4 regions of the Clostridium sp. HMP27 genome follow, and region 4 is predicted to be linked to each of the others. Evidence: riboswitches for the same ligand, from Rfam matches in the RefSeq annotation. Region 4 holds a riboswitch; each other region holds the start of a gene.

Region 1 (7,575 bases), on a different contig from region 4:
TTAATATCTTCTTTCCCAAGTATTGCAGATATAACAGCTACTCCATCTATATTGGCTGGCTTTAACTTTGTTATATTATTTTCGCTTATTCCTCCAATAGCTACTACAGGAATGTTTAAGCTTTTCTTTATACTTGAAAGTTCCTCTATGGTTACGCTATCTGCATCATCCTTTGTAGTAGTTGGAAATACTGCCCCAACTCCTACGTAATCTGCTCCATCTTCTTGTGCCTTTAGAGCTTCTTCAACATTAGATGTTGAAACCCCTATAATTTTTTCTGAACCTAATATACTTCTTACTATACTGCAAGGCAAATCGCTTTGCCCAACATGAACACCATCAGCATCTACAGCCAATGCAATGTCAACTCTATCGTTAATTATTAAAGGAACGTCATACTTTTTACATACTTCCTTCACCTTTAGAGCTTCTTTATAAAAGTCTAAAGAATCCACATCTTTTTCTCTTATCTGTACTAATGTTACTCCACCAAGTATTGCTTCCTCTACAGCTTTATCTAAAGATCTATCTTTTATGAAACTTCTATCTGTTACAAGATATAAAGTATAATTTACACTTTTCTTATTCATAATTAGTCTCCTTATTTTTCAGTTATCTTTGCATATTCATAAATTATTTCAGGAGTGATATTTGAAACGCTGTCAATTATAGCTGTCCTAAAACTTCCCGTTCCCAAATCCTTATCTGTTACAGCCTTGTATGCTCTTTCCCCGCTTATGCCCATAGTTAAAACTCCAAGTACTGTAGCTATATGCTTATCTTCTCCTGTTCCTAAAAATGCACCTATAAGAGAGGAACACATGCAGCCAGTTCCCGTAACTTGTGATAACATAGGGTGTCCATTATATATTAAGTATGTTTTATCATTGTAGCTTATGGAGTCCACCTTTCCTGTTATAGCTATTACAGAATTTAGTTTTTTAGATAATTCTTCTCCTAGTTTCTTTCTTCCTTCTATTTCATCTTTTTCTTCTACATCTACATCTACGCCTCTAGTCTTTGAGCTTAGTCCTGCTAAAACTTTAATTTCTGAAAGATTTCCTCTTATAACATCAAATTGTATATTTTCTAGTAAAAGCTTTGCAGTTTTTGTTCTAAGACTAGTTGCTCCAACCCCCACAGGATCAAGTATTACAGGAACATTTAGTTCATTTGCCTTTTTCCCTGCAAGTATCATAGAATTTATAGTTCTGCTGTTTAATGTACCAATATTTATTACTAGTGCCGAAGCAATAGATACCATTTCCTCAACTTCAGCTTCATCATCTGCCATTACAGGGCTTCCACCTAGCGCAAGTACAATATTTGCACAGTCGTTTACTGTAACGTAATTTGTTATGTGATGTACAAGAGGTGTCTTTTCCTTAACTTGTAAAAGAATACGATTAAGCTTTTCATTAATTCCCATAATAGTTTCCTCCAAACTTATATATAGATTTTTATTTCTATAGCATACCTGCATTTTTATACAGTGTGTAAAAATGATTAGTAGGACCTACACCATGGCCAATATCTAATGAGTGCTTAATTGCTTCTGTAATATATTCCTTAGCTCTTTTTATTGATTCTACTAAAGTATAACCCAATGCTAAATTAGAACATATTGCAGAAGATAAGGTACATCCTGTTCCATGAGTATTTTTAGTATGTATTCTTTCTCCTTCAAAATAATGAAATTCTTTTCCATCATATAATATATCTACAGCATCATCCGCTAAATGACCTCCCTTTAAAAGTACATTAGGGGCCCCTATGAAATGAATTATCTTTGCTGCAGTTTCCATTTGTTCTCTTGTTTCTATAGCCTTTAATGTTTCAGCTTCTTTTAACAATTCACTATACTCATGATTATCCGTATACATCTGTTTATAAGTTTCTATTATAGCCAATGCTTCAGGGATATTAGGAGTTATAATAGAGCTTAAAGGTATTAATTTTTCTATAAGTGCTTTTTTTGATTCAGGTTTAAGTAAATCAAATCCACTTTTTGAAATCATCACAGGATCTAAAACCATATTCTTAGGTTTATATTCATTTAACTTTTTACTGATTGCATCTATAGTTTCTATTTTTGAAACCATTCCTATTTTCACTCCATCTACCTCTATATCCTTAAATATTGCATCTATTTGAGCCTCTATAATTGAAGATGATAAATCCTCCACTGCCCAAACACCTTGAGTATTTTGAGCCGTAATAGCAGTTATAACACTCATTCCAAAGGTTCCATTTGCAGAAAATGTCTTTAAATCAGCCTGAATACCTGCTCCTCCTGAACTGTCAGAACCTGCAATAGTTAATACTTTTTTCATTTACAAAACCTCCTCATTTAGTTTTTTCAATACTTTTTAATCAATTTCAATTAGCCTTAGTGTTATTGCTTATAAACCATGTTTATTATGTTTCTCTTTAATATAATAGTTAGTACCACATAAGCTATTAATGCTCCTCCTAAACTGCTTATGGAAAAAGGTATTACATAAAATAGTGCTGCAACATCTTTTCCAAGTACTAATTTAGAAATTGGGTAACAAACAAGTGCTCCAATTACTCCCGTACCTATAACTTCTCCTAGAAAAGCATGTATAATCTTTTTGCCTCTTTTATAAAATAACGCTGCCAAAAATGCTCCTATCATGCTTCCAGGAAAAGCCATAATAGAACCTGTTCCTAAAATATTTCTTATAACTGATATACAAAAGGCAATACCTACTCCTATGTAGGAATTAAACATTACTGCAGAAAGTACATTAATTAAATGTTGTATAGGAAAACACCTTGAAGCTCCTATTGGAATATAAATTAAATTTGAAAGTAAAACTCCCATAGCTATAAGTAGTGCTGAAAAAGTTAATTTTTTTGTACCCATAAAATCACTCCTAAATTTAAATAATATAAAATTTTAGTACTATCCAGCAGAAAATTAGAAGTATTTTAAAAGTAGTAGTTTTTAATTTTTCTATAATATAAAAAACAAAAGACATAAACTCCCACGAAGTTTATGTCTTAAATATCAAAACAATATCTACATCTAACTCCCTACGCCGGCATTATCCAGATCAGGTTAAAGGGTCTAAGAATGGATTTCTTACTCTCAGCTGGCCATTACCAACTCCCCTGTGTAATTACCTATATTATTAATTTTCATTAACATCATACTATATATAAAAAATTAAGTCAATTGATCCCTATGAAGTTCCTAAAAATTCAAGTTAGAACTGGCACATAGAAATAAAGTATTTGTGGAACTGAAGATTTTCTGTAAGTTCAGGATGAAAGGATGTGACAAGGATATTATTTTGTTTAGCTGCTACTATATTCTCCTTTAACTTATGGAGTACTTCTACATCATCTCCCACACTAACAATAAATGGTGCTCTAATGAACACAAGCGGAATTGGATTATCTGATACACTCTTAATAACATCCTCAGTGCTAAAACTATTTATTTGCCTTCCATATGCATTCCTTCTAACTTTTATATTCATTACAGAAATATGTGTTATGTCGTCATTTTCAATTTCCTGTGCAAGCAGTATCATGCCTGCACAAGTTCCCCATACTGGTAATCCTAATAGTATCTTCTCTCTAAGCTTGGGAAGCATTCCTGTTTCCCTTAAAATTTTGCCAATAGCAGTACTTTCTCCCCCTGGTAAAATTAATCCATTAATATCTTCAATATCCTTTAACGTTTTAACTTCAACTGCATCAAAGCCTAATGCATTTATGCTTTTTATATGTTCTATAACTCCACCTTGAAGGGATAAAACTCCTATCTTCATCTTACCAGCCTCTTTCTGCATATCTATTAGTTAAATCTCTTAAGTCTATTCCACTCATCGGCTCCCCTAATTCTTCTGAAACCTCGGCAAGTCTCTTAGGATCATTATGATAAGTAGTTGCAAGTACTATTGCCTTTGCTCGTTTTTCTGGACTATCTGACTTAAATATTCCAGAGCCAACAAACACCCCTTCGGAGCCAAGCTGCATCATAAGTGCGGCATCTGCTGGTGTTGCAATTCCACCTGCTGCAAAATTCACTACAGGAAGCTTTCCTTCCTTCCAAACAAATTTTATCAATTCGTATGGAGCTGACATTTCCTTTGCAATTGTCATAAGTTCTTGTTCTGGAGCATTTTTTATTTTTCTTATTTCATCCATCATGCATCTCATATGCCTTACAGCTTCAACAACATTTCCTGTACCCGCTTCCCCCTTTGTTCTAATCATAGAAGCTCCCTCACCTATTCTTCTTAAAGCTTCTCCAAGATTTTTAGCACCACAAACAAAAGGAACTTTAAAATCCCATTTATTTATATGATAAGCTTCATCTGCAGGAGTTAAAACTTCACTTTCATCAATATAATCGATTTCCAAAGCTTGAAGTATTTGAGCTTCTACAAAGTGACCAATTCTAACTTTGGCCATAACTGGTATTGAAACTGCTGATTTTATTTCTTTAATCATTTTAGGATCGGACATTCTTGCAACTCCACCTTGCTTCCTTATATCGGAAGGTACTCTTTCAAGAGCCATTACAGCACAAGCTCCAGCCTTCTCCGCTATTTCAGCTTCCTTTGGATTAACAACATCCATAATTACTCCACCTTTTAACATTTGAGCAAGGTTTTTGTTTAGTTCATAATTGTTCATAAAAATATTCCCCCAATAAAATCTAAATTTTCTTACATCCATATTATAAAACAACAATGTATTAGTACAAAATGTACCGATACAAATTGTACCGGTACATTTTAGATGTAAATTTGTAAATCTTATAAGACTCACTTGATAATTTGTATTGTAGGAAAATTTAATACTTTATTTATTACCCTAGAAATTTCCTCGCTTGTGACTTCACTTAAAATTTCGGGCATTTTATATATAATATCATTTGATGAATACATTATTTCGCTGCAAGCTAAATCCTTCGCTAATTGCACTGACTTCTCTGACCTCAATGCCGTTTTAAGTTCTATATTTTTTATAAGTTTTTTAATTAATTGCTTATTAAAAATATAAGTATCTTGTTTAATTTTTTCTATAGAGCTATCTATAAGTCTTACCGCTTTTTCAATATTTTCTCCTGATGTCCCCATAGAAATTTTAAATAATCTTATTCCTCTTTCTTCTTTTATACTACTTTGAATTTCATAAGCCAGTCCATTTTGGGTTCTAATTGTATCATATAAAATACTAGAAGTTCCTTCTCCAAAATAATTATTAAATACCTTTAGACAGCCAAGTTCCTTTAGGGATAAATTATGTATTGGATAAGCATATTGTATTTTAGAACCATTTACACCTTCCCTAAACTTTACGAACATACCTGCATTATTATTTTCGTAAAGATAATCATTACCTATGTCACTTCTATTAAGATACTTATCTTCTAAGCCACATGACTTAATACTTTTTAAATTTCCCACATTCTCTTCTATCTCAAAAACATCAAAGCATTTTTCAACTACACTTATAGCTTCTTTCTCTAGAAGTCCCGTAACCACAGTTATCACCATATTAGATGGCAAATAATATTTGTTATAAAACTCTTTTACAACATCTAATGTAATTTTAGATATACTCTCATGCGTTCCTATTATTAAATCTTTTATTCTTCTATGCTGGAAAGCATTATGTAATAATTCATCCTCGCAAAACTGATATAAGTCCTCTGACCATTCATTAAGCTCTTGATTAATTATATCCATTTCCTCTTTAAAGCCATTTTCAGGGAAGGTAGGCCTTAAAACTATATCAGAAAAAAGTCCTAATCCTTTTTCAAAATCCTCATTTAGAAGGCTGCCATAATAAACTACATAGGGGTAATTTGTCATAGCATTTTGAAATCCAAACAATTCATCGCATAGCTTATTTATTTCTAGCTCAGTTTTATTTATTATTCCTTTAAACACCATATGTTCTACAGCATGAGCTGTGCCTAGTGGGAATCCTTCTTCTTTTATAGCTCCAGCATCTACTCCTATACAAAATGAGGTTATATTTCCCGGAACATATTTATATATAACTTTTAATCCATTTTTCAAGACTTCTTTTATCAAAATTATACACTCCCTGTAGACCCAAATCCATTTGCCATTCTATCAGAATCATTTACTTCCTGGACCTCAACGACTTTAACTTTTAGCACAGGTTTTATTACCATTTGAGCAATTCTCATGCCCCTTTCTACTTTAAAATCACATTTCCCATGGTTTATAAGTATTACTCCTATCTCTCCCCTATAGCCTTCATCCACAGTTCCTGGAGAATTGAGAACAGTAATAGAATTTTTAAGCGCTAAGCCGCTTCTTGGTCTAACTTGTGCCTCTGTATCCTTTGGAAGTTCTATTACTATACCTGTTTTTATCAAAGTTGTTTCATTAGGTTTTATTATCCTTTCCTCCACTGAGCAAAGATCCATTCCTGCATCACTCTCATGAGCATATCTTGGAAGTACTGCATCCTTATGTATTCTTTTTATATTAAGTTCCATTCATCATTCCTCCTTATCATTACCTCTATTTTATATTCTAAGTAAGTATTTAACAATACTATTATTCCATTTGCGTTTTTTGTCGTATGTGCTATAATATTAATTGAAATGTTATATCCGAGTATTTTACTTGGAAATAAGTAAAGAGGTGAAATTAATGAATCAGGTAGGATATGTTACACGTGTTAATGGTAATGAAGCTAATGTAATGTTTAAAAGAATGTCTGGTTGTGGCGATAACTGTGCGTCTTGCGGGGGAAGCTGTGAAGTTCCACCTATGCTTTTAGAAATGGAAAATACAGTTTCTGCAAAGCCTGGAGATTCCGTAGAAGTACTTATGGAAGATAATACTTTTTTCAAACTTACTTTTTTTGCTTATGTATTACCTCTTATATTTATGCTGGCAGGAATCGGAATTGGACATGTAGCCTTTAAAGATGATCTTATTTCAATATTTATGGGATTTGGATTTTTAGCAGTATCTTATGGAATACTTAGATTAGTTAATAACCATCATGTAAAAAATAATAAGCCTTCAGTATCTATGGTAAGAATACTATCAGAAGAAGAGCTTGCAAAAATAGAACTTTTAAGAAAGCAGGAAAGCTTTTAAGGAAATTGCATAGCAATTTCCTTTTATTTTGCCCATAACATGGATTTATTATTTGATTTATGCCATCCAGTATGTGCTGCCATTATATATTAGTCAATCTCTAATCCACCTAAGCCATTTTACCAAGCTTTAATTCCTCTAAGACCTTTATGATTTCCTTTAAGCTTTTATCCATACTTATTTGCACCGCTCCAGTTATGGCTCCCTCTACTAAAGCTGTATCTATTATCTTAACTTTATGCTTTTTATCTTCTGATAAAAATTCCAGAGCCATTTCTGCATTCATTAGTGCACTTCCAAGATCAAATAATATTACAACTCCGTCATCTGAATATACATTGTTTATGCCTTCCAATATAATATCTATGTCTGTACCAATACTCCCATCTTTAGTTCCTCCTGATGCTGCTATGGATACCTCTGGAGCCATTTGTAGTGCCAATTC
Region 2 (7,575 bases), on a different contig from region 4:
TCTAAATTCCCCTGGAGATATATCAAACCTCTTCTTAAATGCTCTTGTAAAAGATTCTTGAGAACTAAATTGATATTTAAGTGCTATATTTATAATTTTTTCATCACTTTCTACTAATTCTCTAGCTGCTTCAGTTAAACGTCTCTTTCTAATATAATCCATTACCGTTTCTCCAATAATCCCATGAAAAATTCTATGATAATGAAATTTAGAAAGAAACGCTATTTTAGCTAAATCTTCAAGCAATATCTTTTCCTTTAAATTATTTTCAATATAATCTATAGATTCTTGAATTACTTCCCTATAATCCATATCACACCTCACTCTATCAAAGCTACATGCTTTAATTATAGAAGCTTTACAAAGAAAAATCTTAACATTTTTTGCTCTATTCATTTTTCAATAAAACTATTTTCTCATATATAAAACACGAGGAATGACAGTAAGATACAAATAATTTATACTTTCACTATGAAAAATAGTTACTACCACCTTAGAACATATAAGACCTAAAGCAATTCCTGTAATAACATCTAATGGATAATGCACGTTTAGATAAATTCTAGAAAATGCTATTAATGAAGCTAAAACAACTGCCACAATGCTTAATTTATTGTCCATCATGATGAGTATGCCTGATGCTGCAAATGAAGATGCGGTGTGTCCTGATGGAAAGGAATAAGTTATAGGCTTGGATATTAATAATTTATTTATCTTCATATGTTCAAAGGGTCTTGTCCTTTTTATAATATGCTTTATTATTCCCTCTCCAATAATAGTAACTAAAACTATAGAAGCAATTACCATATAACCTTCAATTCTATAATTCTCATTTTGTATTAAATATATTGAAATAATTGCCCACACTATGGCACCATTACCTAGTGCAGTAATCAACGGCATTATTTTATCAAGTACTTTACATCTTATTCTTTTGCTTAATAAATTCAACATTTTTCTATCAATAATTTGCAAATAAGTTATCATACAGTAATCACTTCCTTTCTATATTTTTATTTAAATTTAAAAACATATTAACTATTATATTATATATATTAATTCTATCATAGTTTTTAATGATGTTTTAGTTATAAAATGAAAAATAACTTAAGAAAATCTTAATTTTACTATGATAGTTATTATTTCTCCCTTAAATTTAAAATTAATATTAAACTGGTTAACTGCACCGATTGAGAATAGGCAAGTATTGTAATTATTTTAGAAAGTACAGCTATGATTATAAATTTCTTAAAACTAACTCCACTAATTCCAGCTCCAACACAAATAACTTCATCTGGAAGTATAGGCAAAATAAATAATCCTATTAAAATAACAATTTCATTCTTAACAACAAAGTTTTTAAATTCAATGTTATTCACCATAACTACATCTCTCTTTTATATAATCATTTGCTTCTTTGTCTAGAAAAATAACAAAATGATAAAATTGATATTAATGCCACTCCCAATTCCAAATAAGCCTTAAATGTTATAAAGATTAAACTTAAAAATATAAATATAATTAATCTTAAAGTTATTATTTTATTCATCTTCATTCCATCTCCCTGCTAATTTATATCTATATTTTAAGCCTGAAATATTAAAACCTCATTAGAAAAGCATTAATGTTTATTAAGAAAAATCTTAAGATTTATTAAGAAATTTAATGTATAAATATTCTTATTTCTAATAGTTAAATATTTAGGAGCAATATCCCTACTGATACATATTATAAAATGAGTGGCTAAAAAGACACGTTCTTCATGTTATCAAAGGAATTCTTTTTAGCTTGTATAATCATGTGGAGGGATTAATTATTATGGGGGAACCCAAAAATAAACTCAAAAAAATCATGATACTTATCGTTATTTTCTTTACAACTTTACTTAGTATGTACTTAGCTATGTCCGTATATTTTATGAATCGCTTTTATTTTGGCTCCTCAGTTAACTGCACTAATGTTTCTGCGAATACTATGCAAGAGGCAAATAAAGAGTTAGCAGATAAAATTGCAGGATATACGCTTATATTAGAAGGACGCGGTGGTTTAAGAGAAGAAATTAAATCAGCTGATGTTGCTTTAAAATATAATCCCGATGCTAAACTTCAAAGTTTAAAAGATAGTCAAAATCCTTTTAAATGGATTTATGGAGTTTTTAACAAAACAAACTTTGACTTATCTGAAGTAGCTTCATACGATGCAGATTTATTAAAAAAATCTATAGATAATCTTTCTTGCTTTAATGCTAATAACATAATCGAACCTAAAAATCCTAATTTTAAGTATTCAGATAATGGATACAAAATTGTTAAAGAAATCAGTGGAAATAAAGTCAATAAAAATATCTTATATAATCACGTTGTAGATGCAATTCTCAAAGGAGAAACAAGAATAAATTTAGAATCAATAAATTGTTATGAAAAACCTCAGTATACTTCAAATTCTAAAGAAATACTTACTATTAAAGATATGCTTGATAAATACACGTCTACAAAAATCACCTATACTTTTGGTCAGCGTATGGAAACTTTAGATGGTAATATAATAAATGCCTGGATTAATGTGGATGAAAATTTGAAAGTAACATTTGATGAAGTAAAAGTTAAAAATTATATAGATACTTTGGCAAAAACTTATGATACATTAGGCAGCACAAGAAACTTTATTACATCTTCAGGAAAGCCAATATCAGTTAGTGGTGGTGATTACGGGTGGTCAATTAACAAATCTAAAGAAGTGCAGGACATAATTGCAGCTGTAAAGAATGCAAAATCTATAACTAAAAAACCAGTGTACAATCAAACTGCACTATCTCATGGCATTAATGATATTGGAAATACTTATGTTGAAATCAATCTATCGAAGCAATATCTATGGTTTTACAAAAGCGGCTCTCTTATTGTAGATGGAAGTATTGTTACAGGAAATGTAAGTAGCAACCATTCAACACCTTCAGGTACTTATAAATTGAAATATAAACAAAAGGATACTGTCCTCCGAGGAGCCGATTATGCCGCACCTGTAAGTTATTGGATGCCTTTTAACGGAGGCATTGGTATTCACGATGCAAATTGGAGAAGCACATTTGGTGGAAATATATATTTAACAAATGGTTCTCATGGATGTGTAAATGCTCCCTACTATGTGGCGAAAGCAATATTCAACAATATCGAAGCAGGAACTCCAATTATTTGCTATTATTAATTTAACTCAAATGGGCTGTCTCAAAATAATTAAAAATTATTTCAAGATAGCCCTTCTTTGCTATTATTAATTAGAACTTTAAAATTAAGCAGCCTTATTTTTTAACTCTTTACATTCATTTATTGCTGCTGTATATATCTCTTCAACAATATCATTTGTTTTATTATATTCACTTACAAGCTTTTGGGAATATTCTTGTCTAAATTTCTTACTAAATAAAATCTTTAATAATCTCATATCTTTATCCTCTCCTCATAAATTCTATATAAATATTCTAAATCTGAATTATGAAGTGATGATGAAGATATGAATTTAATATATTTATTTTTTTAATAATCATGTACAAGCCTTACCTTATAAAATTCATAAATACTTTATCTTCTTTTTGATTTTCTTCTATATTATTTTTACCAGAGTGAATTAATTTCATAAGCCAAGACATATTTTTACCTAAAACTCTCATAATTTGCATTCCTTCTTCATCTTGAGTTGCTTCACCTGGTTCTGTACCATGTACTACATTCCAGTAATTTGATGTAGGCATCACCATTTCTGAATAGTTAATGTAGTTATTTAATTGGTCAAAAGTTGGAACCCCTCCTGATCTTCTAACTGCAACAACACTAGCTCCTACCTTATGTCTAAGTATTCCGCTATTTACTGATGTTACAAGAAATGCTCGATCTAAAAATGATTTCATGGTTCCTGCTATAGCTGAATAATGTACAGGCGATCCTAAAATAATTCCATCAGCTTCTTTCATTTTTTGAATCCATTCATTAACTTCATCATTTTCTATAACACATCTTTCATTCATATTTCTACTACATCCACCACAAGCTAGGCATCCACGTATTACTTTGTTTCCTACATGGATAACTTCTACTTCTATATTTTCTTTTTCTAACTCATTAGCCACAGCTTTTATAGCCTCATAGGTATTCCCATCTTTTTTAGGACTTCCGTTAAAAGCAATTACTTTCATAGTACATACCTCCATATAAACCTTTATATTTATAATCTTTTGTGCTTATGGGATTATTATATGGCTCGGTAATTTAATTAACAAGTACGCACTTTTTTGTTAGATGACTTACCTTCAGGTAAGATTTATTGTAATATGTATATTTACGCTATGTTATAAATTTTTATTGATAATTTTTCTAGTATATAATATAACTATAATATGTTTTTTAATTTTATATTTCTCCTATTCACAAAATAACTAAAGGCAGGTACCTTAATGATACATTATAATGAAAAAGAATATATATGTTTACTAGATTTTGCGATGGATCTTATAAGAGGAAAATGGAAAGCCGTTTTATTATGTCATTTATATAATGAACCTAAAAGATTTTTAGAACTTCAGCGAATAACTAAAGGAATAAGTCAAAAGGTATTAAATGAAAAACTTAAGGAATTAGAAAATGATGAATTAATAAGCAAAATAATTTATGCTGAAATTCCTCCTAAAGTTGAATATTATCTTACTAATAAGGGAAAAGAACTTACCAAGATTATTAAAGAAATTGAAGATTGGTCTATTAAATATTATCCTCACTTAGACAGTGATTGTGATCAATAATTTATTAAATTGAGATATACTATTAAAGAAGCACTGAATAATTATTCTAAAAAATTCTTTACATAGTATCACTTCAGCATTATAATGAGTTTAAAGTAATATATTACTTACATAAAAAATAAATATAATTATAATTAACTAGGGGTGCCCTTTGGCTGAGAAGATTTTACTAATCTAACTCTATGAACCTGACGTAGTTAGTACTACCGTAGGGAAGTTATGTACGATTATTATTATAATTGATTTTTATAATATGATTTTGTAAGAAGCTTTGCCGTATGGTAAAGCTTCTTTTTAATTTATTTTTAAAATTTAATAATTGGACCTTTTCAAAAATACAAACAAACCCTGCTAGTTATTTTTTGAAGACGTCTAGCGCAAGGGGAGCTTATATTGATAAGCTGAGAAAGAGATGTTATCTCTGACCCTCATAACCTGATTTGGATAATTCCAACGTAGGGAGCATTTTTCAACTATACATTCGTATTCTTGTTGCAAGCCCTATATAGGCTTGCATTTTATTTTTGTCAAAAATAATTAAATAATAAAGGAGAGTTCAAATTATGTATACAACTCAAATGGATGCAGCTAAAAAAGGTATTATTACAAAAGAGATGGAAATAGTAGCGAAAAAGGAAAATATGCATATAGAAGTTTTAAAAAAGCTTATTGCAGAAGGGAAAGTTGCTATACCAGCTAATAAGAATCATAAATCCATAGATCCAGAAGGTATAGGAGAAGGCTTAAGAACAAAAATAAATGTAAATTTAGGTATATCAAAAGATTGCTGTGATATTGATGAAGAAATGAAAAAAGTACAGCTAGCTTTAGACATGAAGGCTGAGGCTATAATGGACTTAAGCTCCTTTGGAAAAACTGAAGAATTTAGACAAAGACTTGTTACTTCATCATCTGCTATGATAGGAACTGTCCCAATATATGATGCTGTGGGATTTTATGATAAAGAATTAAAGGATATTACTGCAAAGGAATTTTTAGATGTTGTAGAAAAGCACGCAAGAGATGGTGTAGATTTTGTAACTATTCATGCTGGTATAAATAGAGAGACTGCAAATGTGTTTAAAAGAAATAAAAGACTTACAAACATTGTTTCAAGAGGTGGTTCTCTTCTTTATGCCTGGATGGAACTTAATAACAAGGAAAATCCTTTTTATGAATATTACGATGAATTATTAGATATATGTGAAAAATACGATTTAACTTTAAGTCTTGGAGATGCCTGCAGACCTGGTTCTATCAATGATGCTACCGATGCCTGCCAAATAAAAGAATTAATGGTATTAGGCGAATTAACTTTAAGAGCTTGGGAAAGGAACGTTCAAGTTATCATAGAAGGTCCTGGGCACATGTCATTAAATGAAATTAAAGCAAATATGCTGCTTGAAAAGAAGCTTTGCCATGGTGCTCCATTTTACGTATTAGGCCCTATAGTTACAGATATAGCCCCTGGCTATGACCACATCACAAGTGCTATTGGAGGAGCATTAGCTGCTAGCTGTGGAGCTGATTTTCTATGCTATGTAACTCCGGCAGAGCATCTAAGATTACCTAATCTAGAGGATGTTAAAGAAGGTATCATTGCTTCAAAGATAGCTGCTCATGCTGGCGATATAGCCAAAAATATTCCTGGTGCTAGAAACTGGGATAACGAAATGAGTAAAGCAAGACAAGAACTTAATTGGGACAAAATGTTTGAGCTTTCTATTGACCCAGAAAAAGCTAGAAGATATAGAAAAGAATCTTCTCCTGAGCATGAGGACAGTTGTACTATGTGCGGAAAAATGTGTTCCATGAGAAATATGAATAAAATAATGCAGGGAAAAGATATCAATATTTTAAGAGAAGATAACTAGGAAGTGATGAAATGCAAATAAATGATGTTGATAAATACAAAGTATAAATGGTTTTTCTGCCATAGGCCATGTACGATACTCTGCCTTTGGTGAAAGTACTGTTATAAATGCTCAGAAAGCTGCGTTTTAGATATGATTGATGGCACTAGTGTTTATAACTCAAGATTCAAAGCTGGTGAGATCTTATTTAAAGAATGTCCTGTAGAAGCTGATATTGTAATAGGAGTGCCTGACTCTGGCACCCCTGCTGCTTTAGGATATTCTAAAGTCTCATCCATACCTTATACTTTAGGCTTTATTAAAAAGAATTTTATATGACGAAGCTTTATCGAAGTAAATAGTTTAGGATATATAGGCATAGATGGTTTTTTAAGCACTTTAGATCATAAAAAAAGTGCATGTTTAAAGTGCTTTATGTAATATATATTGTGGGTGTTGATTTATGAGACTTCATAGACTTTTGGGGATTATTTTGATATATCGCAATTAAGTAATTTTTATTATATTTGATGCATCTTAAAAGGTTGAAAAGCTATCTTATGTAATAATAGTTTTTCAACCCTTTTGAAAATCACTAGTTATTTAATTAATTCATTCATTGCAATAGCTATATTTTTTAATTCTTCAGCACTAGTAGCTATTTCTTCACTTGTAGCTGCACTTTCACTTACTGAATCACTTACTGTACTAAACATATTTATAGTATTTTGTGTTTTTCCAACTATATCAGAGTTGAGAACCACTACATTTTCTGTTTCATTAAGTAAGTTAGTTGTTAATTTATTAATTTCATCTATATTTTCTCCAGACAACTTTAAATCTTCAATCATACTAATTACATTAGAAACCGTTTCATTAAGAAATTTATTTCCTACACCTATTTTGTCATTATTATCTTCCATTAGTCCT
Region 3 (7,575 bases), on a different contig from region 4:
AATTCTAGTTCACTTAATGATGTATATTCGTATTCATTATTGCTTGAATTAAGTATGTTGATAATTTTAGTTGCTATACTATCTGATGAGTACTTTTGCATAATATCCTTTGTATCAAGTTTTTTCCCGGAAATTTTAATCATAATAAATTCCTCCCATTCTAGCACTTCTTATTTGAGAGTTAATGGGGGAATGAATCCAAGTATTCCAAGAGTATAAATTTTGACGATACACGGCATGTGAAAAGCTTGAAAGAAGCTTTTGAAAATCATCATCTAGTTTATTAAATTGGTCTAAAAGACTGAATTCATATCTAGTTAAAGGAGTTATAGGCCTTCCAGTATCAACGGATATTTTCTTACAAATATATTTAGCAGGATAAACTATTGTGTATGGACATGGAGTAGTTGTAAGTTGAAAGCTTTCTCCGGTAAATTTTAAAAATGATTGATTATCTTCTATCCAGTTAGTGAAGCATAAATACTTATTAAGATTATCTGTATTTCTGTAGCTATTTATTTCAGGTATAAATGACAAAAGTTCTTCTGCTAACTTAACATCCTTTAAATTTGAAGATTGAAGTTTATTGCCAATTAGATTTAAGCTGGATGGTTCTTTGGCCTCAAAAAAGGACCAAATTAAATTATGAGTGAAAAGTCCCTTTCTATGACGTAAAAAAATAGCATTTGCCACAGTAGGTAAAATGCTGTTGTCCTTATAATTGCATATCAAAACTGCTGCAATTTTATCAAAAGTTTTATCATAATCTTTGTCAAGTCCAACATATTTAGATAATTCATAAAAATTTTTGGTTAAATTCTCAGGAGTATCCTTTAGGTTTATATTATTTAGCAGGGATTTAGAATTTAAAGTCTCTCTAAACACATGTATTCCACCTTTTTAGTATTACAATACATAATATGCAAAAGAGACATAGAGGTGTATATGAAAGTCAGATGTAATTCTCTTGATTATAAATGTTAACATGTAATGTTGTTATAACTAATGATTAGTAAATAAACAGAATATATCGTAATTTTTACTGGTAAACTAAAAAATGAAGGTATATAATAAATGGTAGATATGGGCATGGTACCCGGTAAATAAAAATTTCAAACGGAGTGGAGGAAAACGTGAGATGCTTAATTTATTAATGAAAAGAAGAAGTATAAGAAAGTACAAGAATATGGAAATTTCAAAGGACAAGGTGGATACTTTAATAAAAGCTGCATTATTAGCCCCATCTGCAAAGGGAACAAGACCTTGGGAATTTATTGTGGTAGAAGATAAAGAAACACTTGAAAAACTAGGTAAGGCTAAGCAGCATGCAAGCGGCTTTATATCAGAAGCACCTCTTGCTATTGTGGTTGCTGCTGATAGTACTAAAACTGACGTATGGGTAGAGGATACATCAATTGCTTCCACAATAATTCAATTAGAAGCAGAGCATTTAGGCTTAGGATCTTGTTGGGTGCAAATAAGAAATAGGATGCATGATGAGGATAGTAGTGCTGAAAAATACGTAAAAGAAGTTTTAGGAATACCAGAAAATTATACAGTAGAATCCATAATATCCATAGGATATAAAGATGAGGAGAAAATACCTTATACAGAAGAAAGTTTAAAATATGAAAAGATTCATAGGGAAAAGTTTTAGGTAAGTTTTAATGATGAGAGGAGAGCTATAGTCTCCTCTTATTTTACTTATATCGTATTAATTTTATAGTTAAATTTGGAGGAGAAAACTCAACTTCCGCCTCATCAATCATCATTCCAATTAAGCTTAATTGATCAGTGCCTTCATCACTGCCAGCTAATTGCCAATAGTATTCTTCGATTTCTCTTTGTCTTTTTAAATTTAGAATTTGTTTTAAATTATTAATTTCTTGATTAGAGGATGTAACATTATACGAGTGAGCAATGATTTCAAAGAAATTTTCTGTGTTAGATAAGGATATATTTAAATTTAAAGCTCCATTTAGAAGACAAAAGTCCATTAGTTCCTGAACTATCTTAGAGATTTTTTTTAGCTCGTTTTTCATTAGGATAATCTCCTTTCTTAAATGCTTCAATAAGAGGAACTACTATGGCAGCAACCACTCCTCCAGAGAAGCCATTATTATATAAATTTAGCCCACCGTGAACAACTCCAATATTCATAACTACTGAAAGATGCAGAAAACCTGCTAAAATGCCAGCAAGTGGCCCGTAGGCTCCAGCAACAGGGGCTAAGGTTGTTCCAAATAATGCACCTATTATAACAACAGTCGAGCAAGGGTCCCAAATTTTTATGTTAGCTGCTATAAATACTCCAATTAAAATAGGTATAGCATTTCTAGGATGTTTGCCAAAAGCTGCAAAACCAACCATTGTTAATATTCCAGCGGTAATAGGTCCATTTACAATTCCTTTAGATATAACTACATAAGCTATACCTATTAAACCCATAATTCCCATATTTATAAATGTTATACCATATCCACAAAGTTGTGTAAAGTCTGTAACTGTTTTACCAGAATAATGTAGGACATTCTTATATCCTTTAAAGCTTTTGCCGTTTATATAATATCCTAAGAAAATAAGGAGTATAAAGCAGGAAATGAGAAGCAGCTTTAAAAATGAGTCATATTCAGTTGATAATATTTCTGTTGATTTAATTATTAGACCAAAACCTCTAAGTACAGAGGTTATTATAGAACCGATGAGGCCTGCTGTAAATCCTATATTATAAAGATTATATCCATCATGGACTTTTATAAGATGTGATGATAGTGGTGTTATTACAAATCCTATTAGTATTCCAAATAGTATGCCAATAGGAAGACCTAATTTTATAGATACATGTAATCCAAAGCTTATCTCACTTACTACTGGGGCAAGAGCTGTACTAAACATCATTATTACTACTATGTTTTTGAAATTTATTTGTTGATACTTAACATAGAGGTATCCTCCTAAATATATAGGCCAGACATTGAATAAGTTTTTTCCTATAAACGAGAAGGCCATAATAGTAAATACAGATGCAATTAATGCGCCATTAACTTTTAATTTTAATTTCCATATTATAAAAATGTTTACTAAGGTTAAAACACCTGCATTTATAAATGTTGCTCCAATTCCACCAACTGATATATAATCCGTCAATAGTATGTCGGGACTTACAACTATTCTATAAAGTCCTTTATATATGTTTTTAGGGTTATCAAATATAAAAGCTAAGATGATTAGGCATAATGGAAATAAACTAAGTATAGTTAAAACTCTTTCTTTTCCAATATCTATAGAATCCTTTGTAATAGCGACAACCTCCAAATGAACACCTCCAATGAAATTTTAAGTGTTCTATAATATTTTGGTATTGAAAAACTTATGTATACTTTACATAAATTTAATAGAATTTTATCAACCTTAAATTCCCTATTGCAATCTAGATGATATTTGATATAATAATTTCATAAGGTTAATCCCTTATTTCTGAAATATTTGTGAAGCTCTTATTTTGAACCTACATTACTTAAAAGGGAGTTCAACATTTAGATGTGAATTGACTCATAAGTCCAACGTAAATGGCAAGGTCTATAAAGCATCTGTGAGGACACCCACCTATCGGAGAGATAGGTGTCAAAATTAGGGCAGCGGTATTTTGGATACTTTCTTTGATTATAATTAGATTAGTATATATGATAAGAGATGACACTAGTCATCTCTTATTTTTGTATGAATAAAAATTTCCAGCTATGTTTCTAATATTAATCACTTAAAAAAGTCTTGGCATTTTTAAGCTATTGTGGTAATATGACTTTGTAAGATTAAGGTGAAAAGCAGTTTATGTAAGATTAGATTTTAATAGTATTACATATTGTGAAACACAACAAGTGCATAAAAAATCCCGGGGGGGCTGGTGTTGCTGGCTGAGAGTAAGAACGAAATTCTTAGACCCTTTTAACCTGAACTGGATAATTCCAGCGTAGGAAGAGGTTTTACATATACATATATTTTGAGGATATAGGTACAAATCTCTTTTGTAGATTTGTACCTTTTTATTTTTCTAAGATCCTTAAAATTATTAGTCTTACAATATTAAGTGTTACGACTAAAAGGAGCAATGGAGGGATTAATAATGAAATTTTCACAAAGTTTATACAAGAGTGTTGAAGATATTTGGGAATCTTATTACAAACATCCTTTTGTAGATGGTATAGGACAAGGAACTTTAGATGTGGACAAATTTAAATTTTACATGATTCAAGATTATATTTATCTTATTGATTATGCAAAAATTTATGCTCTGGGTATAGTTAAGGCTGATACTGAAGAGGTAATGAAAGGATTTGCCACTATGGTAAATGGAATATTAAATGGCGAAATGAGTATTCATAGATCTTATATGAGAAGACTTGGAATTACTCAGGAGGAAATTAGAGATACAAAGGCATCCCTTGCTAATATTTCCTATACTAATTATATGCTTTCTGTATCTCAAAGAGGAACTTTAGCAGATCTTACTGTGTCATTATTATCTTGTATGTGGAGTTATTTAGAGATTGGAAGACAGTTAAGTAAAATTCCAGGAGCTGTAGATCACGAGTTCTATGGAGAATGGATAAGAGGATATATTTCAGAGGATTATATAAAGCTAACTAACTGGGTAATAGACTTAGTAGATGACCTGGCAAAGGATCTACCAAAAGGGGAGCTTGAAAAGCTAGAGGAAATATTTGTGAACACAAGTAAATATGAGTATATGTTTTGGGACATGGCTTATAACAAGGAGATGTAATCAGTATGTTAGAGTTTTCTAATGTGAACTTTAAATATGAAAATGATTCAAAGACTCTTATAGAAGATCTAAACTTTAAGATAAATAAAGGAGATTTTGTAAGTATAATAGGGCCTAGTGGTTGTGGTAAAAGTACAATCTTTAGATTGATTTCAAAACTTGAAAAAGCTTCTAGTGGAGATATTTTATTAGGTGGTAATAATATTAAAGACCTACATGGCCATATAGGGTACATGCCCCAACGAGATTTATTAATACCCTGGAGAACGATTTTAGAAAATGCTTCATTACCGATGGAAGTAGGTTCTAGAAATGTTAAAGAAGCTAGACAAAAGGCAGAGGAATATTTAAAGATTTTTGGCTTAAATGAGTATAAAGATAAACATCCAAAGGATCTATCGGGAGGAATGAGACAAAGGGTTTCTTTTATCAGAACATTACTTACAGGATCAGAGGTAATGCTTCTAGACGAGCCTTTTAGTGCCTTAGATGCTATTACAAAGGTTTCTATGCAGGAATGGCTTCTAAGTCAATGGATTAATTTAAAAAAGACTATCTTGTTTATAACTCATGACGTAGAAGAAGCTTTATTTTTATCTAATAGGATATTTGTGATATCAGAAAAGCCTATTGTAAGGTTAAAGGAAGTTATAGTTCCTCTTAATTATCCAAGAGATAGACATGCTTTAAGCAATAGGGAAATACTTGAGATAAAAGAAGAACTTATAAATGAATTAAAGCAGAGGGTAGAGCTATGAAGAAATATAAATCATCAGCAATTGTAGGAATTTTCTTTTTTATTACCTGGGAAATTATTGCACGATATATAAATGCAATGTTTATACTTCCATCTCCTACTAAAGTTTTAATGAAAACTTGGGAGCTTAGGGAACCTCTTTTTTTAGTGCATCTTCCTGCTACAATGCTAGTTACTTTCATAGGACTTTTAATATCAATAGTTTTAGGAGTTATGCTAGCCATAGCTATGAGTTTAAATAAAAGAATTGAAGAAGCAATATATCCTATTTTAGTAGTAACTCAAACTATACCGATAACGGCATTGGCGCCAATATTTGTACTCTGGTTTGGATACAGCATTTGGAGTAAAGTTGTAGTAACTATACTTATTACGTTTTTCCCTATAGTTGTAAATACCTATGATGGCTTCCGTTCTACTAAAAGGGAAATGGAAGAGCTTTTGGTAACCTTTGGAGCAAGTAAAAAGGAGATTTTTATTAAGTTGAAATTTCCTCATGCTCTGCCATATTTCTTTTCGGCACTAAAAATAGCTGTACCTTTAAGCGTAATAGGTGCTGCAATTGGAGAATGGCTTGGAGCTCAATCGGGACTTGGATATTTTAGCAAAAGAATGATGACTCAATTAGATGGTGCGGCAGTTTTTGCTCCAATAATGATTTTATCGCTTGTAGCAATAGTCTTAGTTTGGATAATTAATATTTTAGAAAATAAAATAATAGGGGATTTTTATAGAGAATAACCTTTATTTTTATATTTAAGGTATCTTGAAAAAAATAATCAATTAGATGATAACATATTTTTAAGAGCCTAAAAGGAGGAGTAAACTATGAAAAAGTTAAAGTATTTATCATTATTATTAGCATTTTTACTTTTAGTAATGACAGGATGTAGTAGTAAACAATCTAATCAAAATGAGGCAGATAAGCTAGAAGAGGTGGATTTAGTACTTGATTGGTACCCAAATGCAGTACATAGTTTCATATATGCAGCTATAGAAAAGGGATATTTTAAAGAAGAAGGATTAAATGTAAATATTAAATTTCCATCTAATCCTACAGATCCACTATCACTACCAGCAGCAGGAAAAGCAACAGTTGGAATATACTATCAACCTGATGTTATAATTGCAAGAGCTAATGAAAAAGTGCCTGTAAAATCTATTGGATCTATAGTGCAATCACCTCTAAATGTAATAATAGCTTTAAAAGAGAAGGGGATAAATTCTCCTAAGGACCTATCAGGGAAAACTATAGGATTTTCAGGGAATCCATTAAATACAGAATATGTTAAAACAATGGTGAAAGAAGATGGGGGAGACCCAAATTCAGTAAAGGTAATAGACGTAGGATTTGAGCTTTTATCTGCGATGATTACAAAAAAAGTTGATGCAACAACTGGGGGACTTATAAATCATGAAGTTCCTGTTATGAAACATGAAGGACATGAAATAAATTATTTTGATCCATCTAAGTATGGAGTACCTAACTATTATGAATTACTTTTTGTTACAAGTGATAATACATTAAAAGAAAAGCCTGAAACTTTAAAGAAATTTATGAAGGCATGCAAAAAAGGATTTAATTTTACAAAGGAAAATCCAGATGAGGCATTAAGTATATTATTAAAGAATCAACAAAAGGATAATTTTCCTCTTATAGAAGCTGTAGAAAAGGAAAGTATGAATACTTTACTTCCAAAGATGGAGTTAAAAGATAGTCCATTTTCCACTCAAGATAAGAAAGTTTGGGAAGACAATATGAACTGGTTATATGAAAAGGGAATGCTTAAAGAAAAAGTAAAAGCAGAGGACTTTTATGTAGACTTACTTTCTAAATAGTATATATAATTAATAAGCAGTAAGCAGTATATATAATATATAACTACTTACTGCTTATTTTATTAAAAGGTATTTTGTGAGTGCTGAATACTTATCCAAGCGTCCTGTGGTAAGCTTACAAGTATGCAGCTTACTGCAGAAATGCAAAGTATTAGTAGTATTAAAAAGATACTAATACCTTTTATCTTAAATCTTT
Region 4 (7,575 bases):
ATGAGAAATTATTCTTTAAAATTATAAGAGCTTCATTTAATATGAGAAGAAAAACACTTTGGAATGCTTTGAAAAGCCTAGGGCTTAGCAAAGATTTATTAGAAAATGCACTGCAGGAATGTGATGTGGATCCAAAAAGAAGAGGAGAGACACTCTCAATATATGAATTTGCTAACCTTTCTAACTCTATACATAGAAATAAATAAAAAATATTTATAAGTTTTATGTTAAATGGTCACTTTTTGAATGGAACCTCATATATTATAATGAATATAATATATGGGGGTACGTTAATTGGTACAGAAAAAGAATTATAGTAGGTACTTCATAATACTTCAGGAAGACGAAAAGGGTTTTGCTATAGCTTCCGATAAACCTCCTACAGGTTATGTAAAACTTGAAGTGAAAAATAATAAATGTAAGGTTTCTTATTATGTACAAAATTTAAAGAAAGAAACTACACCTTACTTTATGGCACTAGTTTCAGGGAAGAAGAATGGAAGCAGAATAATTAAGGTAGGAGAGTTAAACATAGATGGTTATGGAAGAACCGATGTTTCCTATGAATATCCTATAGAAGATATAGCATATGTAGGATTAAATGTAGAAAATGTTATAGGAGCAGCAATAGTTAAACTGCCTGATAAAAACATAGTGCCTGTACTTAGCGGATTTTTAACCACTGATATTCCAAAATGGAAAGAATTCTTGCTGCTGGAAGGAAAAACAAGAGCGGATGAGGAAGTTTCAGAAGAGAAAGATATATTTGATAAATATGAAGAAAATATTGAAACGGCTAAAAGGGAAGAAAACATAGCGGTTAAAGAAGAGGACCTTAAGGAAAATTTATCAGAAGAATTGAAGGTTACAGAAGAAGTTATAAAAGATGAAGAAAAAGTTAGGGCAGATGAAAGTATAAAAGATGAACCTGAAGTTATAGAAAGCAGCAAAGAACCTGAACTACAAGATGTAGATGATCATGTAAATGTTAGAGTAGAGAAAGAAGAAGAAAAGCCAATAGATAATCCAATGGATAATATAGAAGTTATAGTTGAACCTAATGAGGAATTATTTAGAGATAAGGATGATTTACCAAAGGGAAGAACAGGAGAGTTTTTCAAAAACTTAGTTAAGGACTATGATGAGGTAAAAGATATATCTAAAATAAAAAGATGTAAGTGGTATAGAATCCCTATAAAAGATATTAATAATATGTGTGGATTAAAAGACTATAATAAGTATGCGGTTATATACTACCCCATGATGAATTATTATCCTTATATTAAAAAACATGGATATTTCTTATTAGGATATAAATGCGACAGGGATGGAAAGTTAAAATGCTTAGTTTATGCGATTCCAGGAAAAAGAGATAGATGTGATCAGCCTTATGGAGGTAAATCTGGATTTGTTACTTGGGTTCCAGGTAGAGTAAAAGAAGATGAGGGATATTGGTTAATGTTTTACGATTTTAGAAAATCAACTATTCTGATTCCTGTAAAGTAGGTATGCAAATTTGCATACCTCTTTATATTAAATATATTTTTATAAAAATTAATAAATACAGCTTTCTTCACATATATTTTATTATTGATAAAGTATGTGGAGGTGAGAGATAACCTTTTAAGGTTTGAAGGTATGAGACTTATAATTGTAAATAAAAAGAGACTAGGTGTCACCATAATTATAGTAGGGCTTATGATAACTATGTTTGGTATTCAAAGTATATTCAAAGATAGTATAAAACTAACCTCCCTTATGCAAAGTAATATACATTCTTTAAAGGAATACTCTGCTTTAAATGGCAAGGTAACCTATAAACTTCCTTATGATTGGATTTCAGAAAAAAGAGATTTTGGTGGAGAAGAAATAATATACCATAACGATTTTCAAGCTAAGGATTTTAAGGTATATGGTTTTGTAGAAGTGTGGAACTTAAATCAAGACTTAAAAACTTTTATAGAAAGAAGTAAAGATATATCATTTAAACAAAATATTATAGAAGGATATAAGTTATCTAATGTAAAGATTAATGATAAGGATGCCTATTATATTGAATATACTTTAATAAATTCACAAAATATAAAGTATAAGGCATTTGAATATTTTATACCAGATAGTAACAAGTTTATAAGATTTTCTTTTTTCACAAGGGAAGATAATTTCAAGGAAAATATGCCCACTATATTCAAAGCTATAGTGGAAACATTAAAAATAAGTTAAAGCTGGTCTATTATTTTATAGACCAGCTTATTTTTTATAAATATATTTATATGCTATAATAATGGATAATGGAGGTGATAGGAAGTGAGGCCAGTATTGTTTATGTTATTTGCAAGGCCAATTTATGGATATGGCACAATGATAGCAATAGGCATATTAGCTGCATTGGCACTTTTAAATTCAAGAGTAAAAAGGAATAGTAATTATAAGGAAGATTATATTTATAATATGTCTTTAATAGCTATACTTTCAGGGATATTTGGAGGCAAGCTTTTATACATAATAACTGAGATAAGAAATGTAATAGAAAACCCTTTTATATTAAGGAATATTGGAAGCGGATTTGTCATATATGGGTCCATAATTGGGGGAGCTATATCAATATTTTTTTATTGCAAAAGAAAGAAGTGGGATGTGTTAGATACTTTTGATTTAATAATACCTTCAATACCTTTAGCACAAGGTTTTGGAAGAATAGGATGCTTGCTTGCAGGGTGTTGTTATGGAAAACCTACAAAGCTTCCTATAGGGATTGTATTTAACAATTCACCCTTTGCACCTTCAGCAGTACATCTTCACCCTACACAAATTTATTCATCTATATTTGATTTTTTATTAGCGATATTTTTAGTTTTGTATGATAAAAGAAATAATAAAAAGGGAAGTACGTTTGCATTATATATAATAATTTATAGTATAGGAAGAATAATAGTAGAAGTATTTAGAGGAGATTCAAGAGGTGAAATTTCAATATTATCTACATCTCAATTTATAAGTGTCTTTACACTAATCATTGGTGTGTTTATATTTAATGTAAGAAAGTCTAAAGCAAATTTTAATAATTAACCTAGGAGGTTAAGAAATTGATAAAGTTAAAAAAGTTTTTCAGGTTTAAATCTATGATTATTACACTTGTCTTAGTAAGTACTCTTTTTTCAGGATGTAATACATTAGAAAATATGAAGGTAAAATTAGGATTAAAAAATACAAATTTTGAATATATAAAGCAAAATAAGGTGCAAAAGATTGTAATACAAAATACCAGAGATCAAGGATATAGATTTATAGTAACAGATAAGAATGTAATAAAAGAATTATATGATATGCTATCTTCTGCAAAGGAAGTTGATGAAAAATCTACCCTTCAGCCAGATTACATATTTGAAATGCATGAGGCGCATGATAAAGTACATAAGTTTAATTATGTTGCAGGGTTAGATAAAAAAAGTGGTGGTAATCTTTATAGTGAAGATAAGACTTATATTGTATCAAAGAGAATAGATAATGATATTATAAAAAGTTTTTGGAACATAAGGATTCCCAAAGACTTTACAGATATATATTACGGTTCACTTATAGAAACTCTAAATAGCTATATAAAGGATACAAAAACAACAAAAAAAATAGGAGTGAACTTAGATGAGGATAGAGAAATTGCAAAATTTATTTTATCTACAGATTTAGAAGACTTTAAAAATAAGTTAAATGATAAAAATATAAATGGAGAACTAGTAAAAGCTAATCCTACAGAATATGATGTGCTAATGACAGTTAAAACCCAGGGATATAATAGGTTAATGTATAAGAGTATAATTACATTTTATAATAGGCAAGAAAAAAATACAGAACAGTATTATGTAGTTGCAAACTATGAAAATAGAAGTTGGCATTTGAATGCAACTAAAGACAAACCTAGTAACTTTTAGATATTAATATAATTTTTATAAGGGTTTTTATAACATTTTTTTAGTGCTATAATAAATAAAGTTTTACAATACATATTAAGGAGGAATAGAAATGAGTGATTGCAATAGTTGTCCTAGCAAAGGAAGCTGTAATAGTAATTCATCTACATGTTCTAAAGATGTGCCAAAGCACGGAAATATAAAACATATTATAGGAGTAATAAGTGGAAAAGGTGGAGTTGGTAAGTCAACAGTAACTGGTATTTTAGCGGTACAACTGCAGAAGGCTGGATTTAAAGTTGGAGTACTTGATGGAGATATAACAGGGCCTTCTATGCCAAGGTTTTTTGGCATAAACGAAGAACGAGCAGAAATACATCAAGTAGAAAATAGTGAAGAAGTAAAGTTTATACCTGTCCAAACATCTTTGGGTATAAAGGTAATATCCTTAAATCTTTTAACAGAGGAAGAAGAACAGCCGGTTATATGGAGAGGACCTGTAATAACTGGTGTATTGAAGCAAATGTATTCAGACACAGTCTGGGGAGATTTAGATTATCTTTTAATCGATATGCCTCCAGGAACAGGAGATATAGCATTAACTATAATGCAAAGCATGCCTGTAGAAGGAATGGTAGTTGTATCTACACCTCAAGATATGGTATCCATGATAGTTAAAAAGGTTGTAATAATGGCAGAAAAAATGGATGTAAAGGTATTTGGTGTAGTAGAAAATATGTCTTATGTACAATGTAATAATTGTAGTGAAAAGATTAGAGTATTTAGCAAAAAATCTGCTGAAGAGCAAGCTAAATACTTAGGAGTGCCTTTAATGGCAGAGATGCCTATAAATTTAGATTTAGCTGAAAGCTTAGAGAGCGGTCAAGCGGAAAGATTTGTGTTATTAAATGGGGATTATGATAAATTATTAGATAATTTTATAAAGCTAAGCAAGTAACTACTGCTAAAATTTAAATTTTAAAATTTAATAAAATAGTAATAAAGAATGACGAGTGGGGTAAAATATATATAGTTCAAAGTAAAAGGAGGAATTGTATTATGCAAGCATATGTTGATAAGGATCTTTGTATATCATGTGGACTATGTCCAGCAATAGCTGGGGATGTATTTGAAATGGATGACAGTACTGGAAAAGCAACAGTTGTAGTAGATGAAGTTCCATCAGGTTCAGAAGATGCTGCAAAAGAAGCAGAAGGAAGTTGCCCAACTAATGCCATAAAAGTAGAATAATAAAAATAATAAAAGCATGTAATGATTTTCATTACATGCTTTTCATTTAATGACTATGAATTGAATTTTTATTTAAAATGGAATATATTTGATTAACAGGAATTAGTGTAAGTATTACAATACAAATTAACCCATCTATTGCTAAATAAGAAGCATTGTATATAAGGGAGTATAAATAAGGTGACATTCCCTCTGGAGCATTACTTCCCCAAAATACCACACCTGAAATAAAGTGGAATGTAAATCTTCCTAATACAGCTATAACTGTGGCAATTAATTTTTTGTCTTTAAAAAAGCCTGCAAGACCTAGTGCCATAAATGGTAAAGGATAATCAAATAATACCTGTACAGGATGGAGGATATAAGGTCCTAAAATTAAGCTTAATATACCATACATAAAACCAGTTAGAAATCCTATTTCAGGTCCATAAAATAATGAAAGAAGAATAATAGGTACCATTCCACCTAATGTAATAGCTCCTCCGCTAGGTAATTCTGCGATCTTAAATAAATTAAGGAGTACAGATAATGCAAGACCAATACTTAATTGAGAAATTATTCTTACGGTTAAGGTAATCTTCTTAAGTCTTATAAATACCAGTATTATTAAAATTACTCCTGCAAGGGTTAATAAGGTTAGAGGATACTTAGATAATTCTAAGATTCCACTTTGTAAAGTTTTCATAATAGCCTCCTTTGTGCTAAAGGATATAAAAAATAAAAGTATTCCAGCACTGGAATACCTTATAAAGCGAGTCGAGACTGCTTCCCTACGCTGGTATTATCCAGATCAGGTGATAAGAGTTAATGACTAAATCATTTCTCAGCCGAGTTCGGCACCTCTAGCACGGTTTATTAATTTTATATAACTTATTATATAGTATTATATATGTATTTTCAAGAACGTTGTACTTATTAAAAGAAGTCTACAAGTTTATCATTTCCAGGATGAAGGGGACTAGGATCTACATTTACCATATCTCCGAGCTTTATATGCTCAGATAACGTAAGTCTGTTAATTTCCATAGTAGTACCATCTTCTAAAGCAACTAGGGCATCTGAGCCTATTAAATCTATTATCCGACCTTTCATGGGCAATACCTCCTTTTTAGTTAGTATTGCCTATAATTAAGTAAATTATTTTATTTTAATGTTTGCTTTTTTATCTAGTATGTGCCACCAAGTATTTCCTATATTTAAAGGGATAGGATTTCCGAGATTATCTAGAAGCTCTGTACTGGAATCTAAGCTAGATTGTTTCCACTTTCCCTTAACTACTTTACCGTTGCTTATAACTAGGCAATCTCCTTCACCAATTAGTCGTATATCAACATGTAAATTATCAGTTTGAAGTGTTATGTTTGTAAGCTGAATAACGATATTCTTTGCTTGTATAGGAATATTATTGTCTCTATTTACAGAAGGGGTACCATCCATATATTTAACATATAAGCCATCTTTAAGTATATAAGAAGTATTGTAATATTTATTTACTTTTATAGTAACTGAACTAGAACTATCAAGATTTGAATTTTCCCAATAGGATTTATTAAAATTATAAGTTGATGTAGGTTTAGCTATAAGATTTTTTTCTGAAATTAAATTTCTCATATTTTCTGTGGATGTATATAAGCTATGTTCATACTTTCTAGACTTATCCCGCCAATAATACTTTTCATATATAAATTCATTTAAGCTTGGCAAATTTTCAGTCTCAATTTGAGTTTTAGCTTCTTCGCTATATCCACAATGTCCAAAAGGTAATTTATGAAGTTTAGATAAGTCTAAAAAGTAAGGTCGCGCACTTCGAACTGGACCAATTTTTTCAGGACTATTTTTGTGAAATAAGGCAATGAATCTTGGAATTCCTCCTTCGGCCATGGTTTCATATACTATATCAGCATCTACAAGGCCAGATTGTGGGCGAGCATCCTTAGAATTTTCTACAATAACCATAAAGGGAATATTATTCAAGGCATCTTTAGAGACTTGTTCTCCAGTATAAGGCGATATATATTTTTCTGCCTTTTCAACTATGTTATCTTTTGATTTATCTTGGATATTTTTAGTGTTTTGAGTACAACTTGATAATAAAAGTATAAGAATTATTGAAATAAAAGATATAAGCTTTTTCATAATACCGCCCCCACCATAAAATAAATTCATTTTAGAATAATTTTACATTTTATGGATTTTATAATCAAACTTATAAACCTTATATTTAGGCGTATTTAATGTTAATTATTCACTTTTAAGTGATTTTACTGCAAATAACTCTCTTTTAAAAAATAATAAACTTATTATTAGAATAACAGTAAAAAATATAAGAAGAAGGAGTTAAACATGGAGATAGCTTTTTATAAACTGGTTTTATAAGCTGGTATAAAAACATTTTGCATAGTATAATGGGTTAGTG

The links. A riboswitch is a leader RNA that binds a small molecule or an ion and turns the genes downstream of it on or off. The one in region 4 is predicted to bind thiamine pyrophosphate.
Region 1: another riboswitch for thiamine pyrophosphate. It lies ahead of thiW (energy coupling factor transporter S component ThiW); the one in region 4 lies ahead of thiT (energy-coupled thiamine transporter ThiT).
Region 2: another riboswitch for thiamine pyrophosphate. It lies ahead of thiC (phosphomethylpyrimidine synthase ThiC); the one in region 4 lies ahead of thiT (energy-coupled thiamine transporter ThiT).
Region 3: another riboswitch for thiamine pyrophosphate. It lies ahead of tenA (thiaminase II); the one in region 4 lies ahead of thiT (energy-coupled thiamine transporter ThiT).

The regions. Positions count from the first base shown of each region.
Region 1 covers NZ_JMFY01000018.1:208,091-215,665, forward strand. The annotation lists gene thiE (thiamine phosphate synthase) at 1-590, opposite strand, end outside; gene thiM (hydroxyethylthiazole kinase) at 602-1,429, opposite strand; gene DP68_RS10130 (hydroxymethylpyrimidine/phosphomethylpyrimidine kinase) at 1,467-2,333, opposite strand; gene thiW (energy coupling factor transporter S component ThiW) at 2,396-2,890, opposite strand; TPP riboswitch at 3,041-3,150, opposite strand; gene pdxT (pyridoxal 5'-phosphate synthase glutaminase subunit PdxT) at 3,234-3,803, opposite strand; gene pdxS (pyridoxal 5'-phosphate synthase lyase subunit PdxS) at 3,805-4,680, opposite strand; gene DP68_RS10150 (pitrilysin family protein) at 4,806-6,083, opposite strand; gene dut (dUTP diphosphatase) at 6,086-6,517, opposite strand; gene DP68_RS10160 (SoxR reducing system RseC family protein) at 6,675-7,130, shown strand; gene dhaM (dihydroxyacetone kinase phosphoryl donor subunit DhaM) at 7,240-7,575, opposite strand, start outside.
Region 2 covers NZ_JMFY01000018.1:306,223-313,797, forward strand. The annotation lists gene DP68_RS10625 (helix-turn-helix transcriptional regulator) at 1-312, opposite strand, end outside; gene DP68_RS10630 (phosphatase PAP2 family protein) at 409-987, opposite strand; gene DP68_RS10635 (VTT domain-containing protein) at 1,140-1,382, opposite strand; gene DP68_RS10640 (peptidoglycan binding domain-containing protein) at 1,819-3,204, shown strand; gene DP68_RS19600 (hypothetical protein) at 3,289-3,441, opposite strand; gene DP68_RS10645 (flavodoxin family protein) at 3,554-4,189, opposite strand; gene DP68_RS10650 (helix-turn-helix domain-containing protein) at 4,448-4,792, shown strand; TPP riboswitch at 4,923-5,024, shown strand; TPP riboswitch at 5,163-5,268, shown strand; gene thiC (phosphomethylpyrimidine synthase ThiC) at 5,353-6,666, shown strand; partial or broken gene DP68_RS10660 (amidophosphoribosyltransferase) at 6,802-6,981, shown strand; gene DP68_RS10665 (methyl-accepting chemotaxis protein) at 7,245-7,575, opposite strand, start outside.
Region 3 covers NZ_JMFY01000034.1:31,846-39,420, forward strand. The annotation lists gene DP68_RS14300 (protein-glutamine gamma-glutamyltransferase) at 1-143, opposite strand, end outside; gene DP68_RS14305 (hypothetical protein) at 136-885, opposite strand; gene DP68_RS14310 (nitroreductase family protein) at 1,139-1,657, shown strand; gene DP68_RS14315 (hypothetical protein) at 1,701-2,042, opposite strand; gene DP68_RS14320 (DUF1576 domain-containing protein) at 2,014-3,315, opposite strand; RNA gene ssrS (6S RNA) at 3,472-3,657, shown strand; TPP riboswitch at 3,885-3,994, shown strand; gene tenA (thiaminase II) at 4,124-4,783, shown strand; gene DP68_RS14330 (ABC transporter ATP-binding protein) at 4,789-5,541, shown strand; gene DP68_RS14335 (ABC transporter permease) at 5,538-6,281, shown strand; gene DP68_RS14340 (ABC transporter substrate-binding protein) at 6,369-7,379, shown strand; gene DP68_RS14345 (DUF5668 domain-containing protein) at 7,442-7,575, opposite strand, start outside.
Region 4 covers NZ_JMFY01000001.1:29,626-37,200, forward strand. The annotation lists gene rsmA (16S rRNA (adenine(1518)-N(6)/adenine(1519)-N(6))-dimethyltransferase RsmA) at 1-206, shown strand, start outside; gene DP68_RS00165 (hypothetical protein) at 295-1,506, shown strand; gene DP68_RS00170 (hypothetical protein) at 1,639-2,223, shown strand; gene DP68_RS00175 (prolipoprotein diacylglyceryl transferase) at 2,308-3,069, shown strand; gene DP68_RS00180 (hypothetical protein) at 3,087-3,929, shown strand; gene DP68_RS00185 (Mrp/NBP35 family ATP-binding protein) at 4,021-4,866, shown strand; gene DP68_RS00190 (ferredoxin) at 4,968-5,159, shown strand; gene thiT (energy-coupled thiamine transporter ThiT) at 5,206-5,844, opposite strand; TPP riboswitch at 5,910-6,013, opposite strand; gene DP68_RS19395 (hypothetical protein) at 6,075-6,251, opposite strand; gene DP68_RS00200 (DUF3048 domain-containing protein) at 6,297-7,295, opposite strand.